One region of the Agrobacterium sp. 10T429 genome, then DNA from elsewhere that is predicted to be linked to it. Evidence: predicted binding sites of a transcription regulator. Region 1 holds the regulator's gene; the other holds the start of a gene.
What was found. Region 1 encodes HrcA, which represses chaperone genes, less so after heat shock. Its sites were predicted from a motif close to GTTAGCACTCNCNNNNNGNGAGTGCTAAC; they were not measured.

Region 1 (4,212 bases):
TTGCCCGTGCTTTACGCGACCCCGAGCTGGTGGCCAAGCTGCGCGCCACCGATTCCGACACGGCAATTTACGCCTTCCTCAATCAGGAGCAGGCGACCGCTGCCTGATCAAAGGCTGCCGACGGTCCTTTCCATGGACAAAAAACGCGCCCTTGAGGCGCGTTTTTTATTGGAGCATTTCAAACAAAAGCGCGTCCCGGTTTTATATCCGGACGCGCTTTAGATGAGGGAATGCCTCACGCATCCTTCTCGTTGACGGAGGCGGTGCCCGGCTCGGGCGCTGCGGCGGTCTCCACCTTCGGGCCACCCTTTGAGACGCCAACCATGGCGGGGCGCAGCACCCGGTCACCGATGGTGAAACCGGCCTGAACCACCTGCAGTACCGTGTTGTTCGGAACTGCTGTGTTCGGAATTTCGAACATCGCCTGGTGGAAATTCGGATCAAATTTCTGGCCTTCCGCATCGATCTTTTTGACGCCGTGGCGCTCCAGCGTCGAGAGCATCGAGCGCTCCGTCATCTCGACACCTTCGATCAGGCCGTTGAGACCGGCTTCGCCATTGGTCTTGAGTTCGTCCGGAATGGCTTCAAGAGCGCGGCGAAGATTGTCGGAAACGGCAAGCATGTCGCGCGCGAAAGCGGCGAGAGAATAGGCCTTCGCATCCTTGACTTCGCGCTCGGTGCGGCGACGAAGATTGTCCATTTCTGCTGCAAGACGCAGGAACTTGTCGCGCAGATCGGCATTTTCGGCCCTGAGCAGTTCGATCGGATCGGGCTCGGCAGCTTCCGCCGTCTCTTCCCCTGTAAATGCGGGTTCGACAAACTCTTCGGCGACGTCCGCGTCAGGTCCGGGCTTTTTCGTATCGTCGGTCATGACGTTCTCCAGATTTGAATATTGTTGGTTGCGCCCGATATCGAGGTTTGAAGGGCAAAAATCAAGGCTTGCGGCGAAAAGCTTGCCGCATTCTCTAACCTTGCGGGCTTGTCCTATCTCTGCTTTCGGGAAAGGCGGGCCATAATTTGTGCTGTGTAGTCCACCATAGGCACGATACGGGCGTAATTGAGCCTCGTGGGACCGATGACGCCGACGGCGCCCACAACGCGATTTTCCTCATCCCGATAAGGTGCCACGATCAGTGACGAGCCTGACAGCGAGAAGAGCTTGTTTTCCGAGCCGATGAAAATCCTGACGCCTGAGCCACTTTCCGCAAGGTTGAGTATCTCGATGAGATTTTCCTTACGTTCCAGATCGTCGAACAGCAGGCGCACACGATCGATATCTTCCTCACCGGCCAGACCTTCCAGCAGGTTGGAGCGTCCGCGGACGATGAGGCGGCCGAGCTTGCCCTCTTCATTGTCGCCCGCCCATATGGCGAGACCACGTTCGATGAGGTCCTGCGCGAGCGTGCCAAGTTCCGACTGCAATTCGGCACGCTGCGTCTGAAACTGGCCCCGCAGTTCCTGCAGCGTCTGCCCGGAAAGATGGGCATTGATGAAATTTGCCGCCTCTGTCAATTGCGATGACGAAATGCCGACCGGCAATTCGATGATACGGTTTTCGACCTGATTGTGGTCCCCTACCAGCACGGCAAGCGCCTTGGTGGGCTCCAGCCGGATGAATTCAACGTGCTTGAGAATGACGTCGCTCTTGGCCGTCAGCACCAGGCCCGCACCGCGCGACATGCCTGAAAGCATGCGGCTTGCCTCCGTCAGCAACCCTTCCAGCGATTGCTCGTGGCCGGCGACCGGACCGATCTGGCGGTCGATACTGGCTCTCTCATCGGCGGGCAGATCGCCCACCTGCATGAATGCGTCCACGAAGAAGCGCAGCCCCGTCTGGGTGGGCAGGCGACCGGCGCTGATATGCGGCGAATAGATGAGACCCAGTTCCTCGAGGTCGCTCATGACGTTGCGAACGGAGGCCGGTGAAAGCGACATCGGCAACAGCCGCGACAGGCTGCGCGACCCCAAGGGTTCGCCGGTGTCGAGATAGCCTTCGACGATGCGCCGGAAAATCTCCCGCGACCGTTCATCCAGCAACGATGCCTGATCTTTTGAAAGCGGTGCGGAAAAGCCCATATCATCCGTTCTTTATCGTCAAAACTCTGTCCGTACCAATATAATGCGTTGCACCGCTGCGGCAAAATGGAAATTGGCTTTGCAAAACCCCGGGGCGCGCCTTAGAAGGCAGGAACCAACATGGAGAGTGGATCATATGCGGCCTTCAGGCAGAAAAACCGATCAGATGCGCAAGGTTTCCTTCGAGCGCAATTTCTCGAAACATGCCGAAGGTTCCTGTCTGGTCAAATTTGGTGATACGCATGTGCTCGTCACCGCAAGCCTTGAGGAAAAGACGCCGCCGTGGCTGCGCAACAGCGGCAAGGGCTGGGTCACCGCCGAATACGGCATGCTGCCGCGTTCCACTCATGAGCGGATGAAACGCGAGGCCTCGGCCGGCAAGCAGGGCGGACGCACGCAGGAAATCCAGCGCCTCATCGGCCGCTCGCTGCGTGCAGTGGTCGACCTGCAGGCGCTTGGCGAGCGCCAGATCAGCATCGACTGCGACGTCATTCAGGCCGATGGCGGCACGCGCACGGCTTCCATCACCGGCGCATGGATCGCCCTACATGATTGCCTGAAGTGGATGGAAACCCGCAACATGATCAAGGTCGAGAAGGTCCTGAAGGACCATATCGCCGCGATCTCCTGCGGCATCTTTGCAAAACAGCCGGTCATCGATCTCGATTATCTCGAGGATTCCTCCGCCGAGACCGATGCGAATTTCGTCATCACCGGCTCCGGCGGCATCGTCGAGGTGCAGGGAACCGCGGAAGGCGCCCCCTTCTCCGAAGAGGAATTCCTGACGCTGCTCGGTCTTGCAAAGGCCGGATGCAGCGAACTGGTGGCCCTTCAGAAACAGGCAATCGCCTGAGCCGACAGGAAAACGTCATGCGCAAGCTCGATACCAGAACGATCGTCGTCGCCAGCCACAACAAGGGCAAGATCGCCGAAATCGCCGACCTGATCGGGCCTTTCGGCTTTTCAGCCAAATCGGCTGCGGAGCTGAACTTCGTGGAGCCGGACGAGACAGGCACCACCTTTGAGGAAAATGCTGCCATCAAGGCGCTTGCGTCTGCGAAGGCGTCCGGCCTGCCGGCTCTGTCTGACGATTCCGGTCTGGTGATCGATGCGCTGGATGGCGCGCCGGGCGTTTACACTGCCAATTGGGCGGAAACGGCTGACGGTACGCGCGACTTCGCCATGGCCATGCAGAAGGTCGAGGATGCGCTTGCCGAACGCGGTGCAACGAAGCCGGAAGACCGCACGGGCCGCTTCGTCAGCGTGCTGTGCCTTGCCTGGCCGGACGGGCATGTCGAATATTTTCGCGGCGAGGTGGAAGGCACGGTGGCGTGGCCACCGCGCGGAACAAGCGGTTTCGGCTATGACCCGATCTTCAAACCGGAAGGTTACGACACCACATTCGGTGAAATGACCGCAGACGAAAAACACGGCTGGAAGCACGGCGATGCGTTTGCGCTCTCCCACCGTGCCCGCGCGTTCAAAAAATTCGTCGAAACCTGTCTGGAGGCATGAACCCGATGACCGGGGAGCACCAACTTTCTGCCCCCGGCGCGTCGCTTCTGCCGGATACGGGCGATCCCGGTTTCGGGATCTATCTGCACTGGCCCTTCTGTGCGGCCAAATGCCCCTACTGCGATTTCAACAGCCATGTCCGCCACCGCCCGGTGGATCAGGAACGGTTCACTGCGGCGTTCCTCAGCGAAATGGCAAAGATGCGGGCGCTCAGCGGTCCGCGTGTCGTTACCAGCATTTTCATGGGCGGCGGCACACCTTCGCTGATGGACCCGCAGACCGTAGGCGCGCTTCTTGATGGCGTTTCGCGCTTCTGGCATGTGCCTGATGGTATCGAGATCACCATGGAGGCCAATCCTTCAAGCGTCGAGGCGGAGCGGTTTCGCGGTTACCGGGCAGCCGGCGTCAATCGCGTCTCGCTCGGCGTCCAGGCGCTGAACGACCGGGACCTGAAGTTCCTTGGCCGTCTGCATGATGTTGCCGATGCGCTTAAAGCCATCCGTCTGGCGCGGGAAATTTTTCCGCGCATGTCCTTCGATCTGATTTACGCCCGCCCGAACCAGACGGTGGCCGAATGGGACGCTGAGCTAAAGGAAGCCGTCTCCTACGCCGTCGACCATC
Region 2 (4,212 bases), 320 kb from region 1:
AATTCGGCCTATCTGAACTTTAAACAGCAACCGGTATTGGGACATGGCCGGTTGTTTATGCGGTTTTCCGGCAAAAAGGAAGTGAAAAGCGACGACAATCCGGGACAGGATTATCTGCCCGCTCAAAATGCTATCTTCGCATCCAATTCACTGAGCGGCCGCACGCCTGACAGCATCGCCCGCGCCTCTTCCTCATCCCGCCTGATCTGCGCGACCAGCGGGTCCAAGCCGTCAAATTTCAGCTCGTCACGCAGGTGCCCGAAGAAGGATACCGAACAGACCTCACCATAGAGATCACCGGAAAAATCGAAGACGTAGGTTTCCAGAAGGGCCGCACCGTTATCGGTGACCGTCGGGCGGTAACCGAAGCTTGCAACGCCATCGTAAATCGCCCCGTCGGGGCGGCGGAACCGCACGGCATAGATGCCGGCTTTCAGCTCCGTTTCGGGTGAAAGCGCCATGTTGGCCGTTGGGTAACCCAGCGTTCGCCCCAGCTTCTGGCCGCCGATGACTTCACTTTCCACCGTGAAACGATACCCGAGTTGTCCGGCGGCACCTGCCACATCTCCTTCGCACAGAAGCGAGCGGATACGGCTCGAGGAGACGACATCCGCGCCCTCGTCGCGAAAGGCATCCACGAGCGTCACGTCGAAGCCGTTGCGCTTGCCGGCCGCCATCAGAAATGCCGGGCCACCTTCGCGGCCCTTGCCGAAATGGAAATCAAAGCCGGTGACGACGGCGCTGGCGCCCAGCCAGTCGACCAGAATGGAATTGACGAACTCTTCCGCCGAGCGCTGCGAAAACTCGCGGTCGAAGGGGTATTCGATGACCGAGCGGAAACCGATGGCCTCGAGAATACGTGCCTTCAACGGCGCAGGCGTCAGGCGGAAGACCGGCGTTTCGGGGCGGAAGACGGAACGGGGATGCGGTTCGAAGGTCAGCACCAGTGCCGGAACGCCACGCGCCTCGGCCAGTTCCAGCGCCCGGTCCAGAACGGCGCGGTGGCCGCGATGCACACCGTCGAAATTGCCGATCGCGATGACGCCGCCGCGCAAGCCTTCAGGCAGCGGCTCCTTTTTTTCATTGCGATGAAAGACGGTCATTGCAGTCGATCCATTGTTTACGCCGGCTTACGCCAGACGTTTCCTAGGCAAGGCGGGGCATCCACCAGCCGGGAGCCGCGCCCTGCCCCTTCAGATAGGCGTTCAGAAGCGCCTCGTCCGTCTGGCCATTCAGCGTATATTCGGCGGCGTGAATGCCGCCGCTGATATAAAGAAGGTTGAGGCCACTCGCAATTGCGCCCTTTACATCCGTCGGCATGCCATCGCCAATGGCGAGCACGCGATCCTTCGGGAAATCGCCGCGCACTTCTTTCGCCGCCGCAAGGCAGGCTTCATAGATCGGCGCGTGCGGTTTGCCGGCAATACGGACTTCGCCGCCAAGCTGTTCGTAATATGCGGCCATGGCGCCGGCGCAGGGAATGATGCGCTCGCCGCGCTCTACCACCAGATCGGGGTTGGCACAGATCATCGGTGCCTTGCGGGCGATGAAGCCTTTCAGCATTTCCGTATAATCTTCCGGCGTTTCCGTCTCGTCATCGAAGAAACCGGTGCAGACGACGGATTCCGCTTCCGCCTCGCCGACCCGTTCGACATCGAGACCTTCCAGCAGCGGCATGTCCCGCTCGGGGCCGAGCAGAAAGACTTTTCTCGGGCCTTCCGCGATCAGGCCGCGGGTGACGTCGCCCGATGTGATGATGCGGTCATAGGCCTCATCCGGCACGCCGAGAACGCGAAGCTGGGCGATGACACCGGGGGCCGGACGCGGCGAATTGGTGATGAGCACCACGGTCTTGCCGGCCTTGCGCGCGTCGTGCAGCGCAACCGCCGCATCCGGGAAAGCGCTAACGCCATTATGCAGCACGCCCCAGACATCCGAAAGAACAACGTCGAACCCATCAGTGATTTCGCCGAGGGTGAGAATGCGATGGGCCATGATATGCTTTCCGGGTGCGAAAAAAGGGTGTGCGTCACATGGCAAAGCACGACGCCGATGGCAAGGAAAAAAGCGGCGCCAGGCCTGCCTCCGGACCACCGGCCACCATCCGAACATAAAACCCCTCTACGCCGAAAACGAAGGTTGCCTGAAAAAGAGCGATTTGTCCTCGTCCGTCATAGCGTGGAAATTTTCTGTCATGGAACGCTGGTAACCATAGGCCGTGAAATTTTTCCGGCAGTGCGTTCTTGACTCCGGGGGGACGCCTCCTTATCTCGGCTTTGCTGGCACTCCAACAAGAGGAGTGCTAACACCCATCACGTGAACCTGCAAAAGGTTCCTGAAGTCATTTGATCGAGGGATTAGGCAATGACAAGCACCAATTTCCGCCCGCTTCATGATCGCGTCGTCGTTCGTCGCGTTGAGTCCGAAGCAAAGACCAAGGGCGGCATCATCATTCCCGATACCGCCAAGGAAAAGCCGCAGGAAGGCGAAATCGTCGCCGTCGGTTCCGGCGCTCGCGATGAGGCCGGCAAGGTCGTCGCTCTCGACGTCAAGGTTGGCGATCGCGTCCTGTTCGGCAAGTGGTCGGGCACCGAAGTCAAGCTCGACGGCGAAGACCTTCTGATCATGAAGGAAGCCGACATCATGGGTATCATCGGCTGATTTCGCCGCACCCATTGTTTCCTTAAATTTCAAGCCGGACCCCGTCCGGCCATTCGAAACCAGGAGTTTTGAAAATGGCAGCCAAAGAAGTCAAATTCGGCCGCACAGCGCGCGAAAAGATGCTCAAGGGCGTCGACATTCTCGCTGATGCAGTGAAGGTCACCCTCGGCCCGAAGGGTCGTAACGTCGTTATCGACAAGTCCTTCGGCGCACCGCGCATCACCAAGGACGGCGTTTCGGTCGCCAAGGAAATCGAACTCGAAGACAAGTTCGAGAACATGGGCGCACAGCTCGTTCGCGAAGTTGCCTCCAAGACCAACGACATCGCCGGTGACGGCACCACCACCGCAACGGTTCTGGCCCAGGCCATCGTTCGCGAAGGTGCAAAGGCAGTTGCTGCCGGCATGAACCCGATGGACCTCAAGCGCGGTATCGATCTGGCCGTTGCTGAAGTCGTCAAGGACCTTCAGGCCAAGGCCAAGAAGATCAACACTTCGGAAGAAGTTGCACAGGTCGGCACGATCTCTGCAAACGGCGAGCGTCAGATCGGTCTCGACATTGCTGAAGCAATGCAGCGCGTCGGCAACGAAGGCGTCATCACCGTTGAAGAAGCCAAGACCGCTGAAACCGAACTCGAAGTCGTCGAAGGCATGCAGTTCGACCGCGGCTACCTGTCGCCTTACTTCGTGACCAACCCGGAAAAGATGGTTGCGGACCTCGAAGACGCATACATCCTTCTGCACGAAAAGAAGCTTTCGAACCTCCAGGCCATGCTGCCTGTTCTCGAAGCTGTCGTTCAGACCGGCAAGCCGCTCGTCATCATCGCTGAAGACGTAGAAGGCGAAGCCCTTGCAACGCTCGTCGTCAACAAGCTGCGTGGCGGCCTCAAGATCGCTGCCGTCAAGGCTCCTGGCTTCGGCGACCGCCGCAAGGCCATGCTGGAAGACATCGCCATCCTGACCGGTGGTACCGTCATTTCCGAAGATCTCGGCATCAAGCTCGAAAGCGTTACCCTCGACATGCTCGGCAAGTCGAAGAAGGTTTCGATCTCCAAGGAAAACACCACGATCGTTGACGGTGCTGGCCAGAAGTCCGACATCGAAGGCCGTGTTGCCCAGATCAAGGCGCAGATCGAAGAAACCACTTCCGACTACGACCGCGAAAAGCTGCAGGAACGTCTTGCCAAGCTCGCTGGCGGCGTTGCCGTGATCCGCGTTGGCGGTTCGACGGAAGTTGAAGTGAAGGAAAAGAAGGACCGCATCGACGACGCTCTCAACGCGACGCGCGCTGCTGTTCAGGAAGGCATCGTACCGGGCGGCGGCGTTGCCCTGCTGCGTTCTTCCACGAAGATCACCGTCAAGGGTGAGAACGACGACCAGGAAGCCGGCATCAACATCGTCCGCAAGGCTCTGCAGTCTCTGGTTCGCCAGATTGCAGAAAACGCAGGTGACGAAGCTTCCATCGTTGTTGGCAAGATCCTCGACCGGAACGAAGACAACTACGGCTACAACGCCCAGACCGGCGAATATGGCGACCTGATCCAGCTCGGCA

Region 2: the regulator HrcA is predicted to act here: its motif matches at 2,279-2,307, upstream of groES (co-chaperone GroES).

Annotation. Positions count from the first base shown of each region.
Region 1 covers NZ_JBFTGV010000001.1:252,800-257,011, reverse strand. Annotated here, with positions in the region: gene ptsN (PTS IIA-like nitrogen regulatory protein PtsN) at 1-107, shown strand, start outside; gene grpE (nucleotide exchange factor GrpE) at 236-871, opposite strand; gene hrcA (heat-inducible transcriptional repressor HrcA) at 985-2,076, opposite strand; gene rph (ribonuclease PH) at 2,213-2,929, shown strand; gene rdgB (RdgB/HAM1 family non-canonical purine NTP pyrophosphatase) at 2,947-3,591, shown strand; gene hemW (radical SAM family heme chaperone HemW) at 3,597-4,212, shown strand, end outside.
Region 2 covers NZ_JBFTGV010000001.1:575,139-579,350, reverse strand. Annotated here, with positions in the region: gene AC1DCP_RS02795 (bifunctional riboflavin kinase/FAD synthetase) at 123-1,103, opposite strand; gene AC1DCP_RS02790 (TIGR01459 family HAD-type hydrolase) at 1,147-1,995, opposite strand; gene groES (co-chaperone GroES) at 2,365-2,661, shown strand; gene groL (chaperonin GroEL) at 2,736-4,212, shown strand, end outside.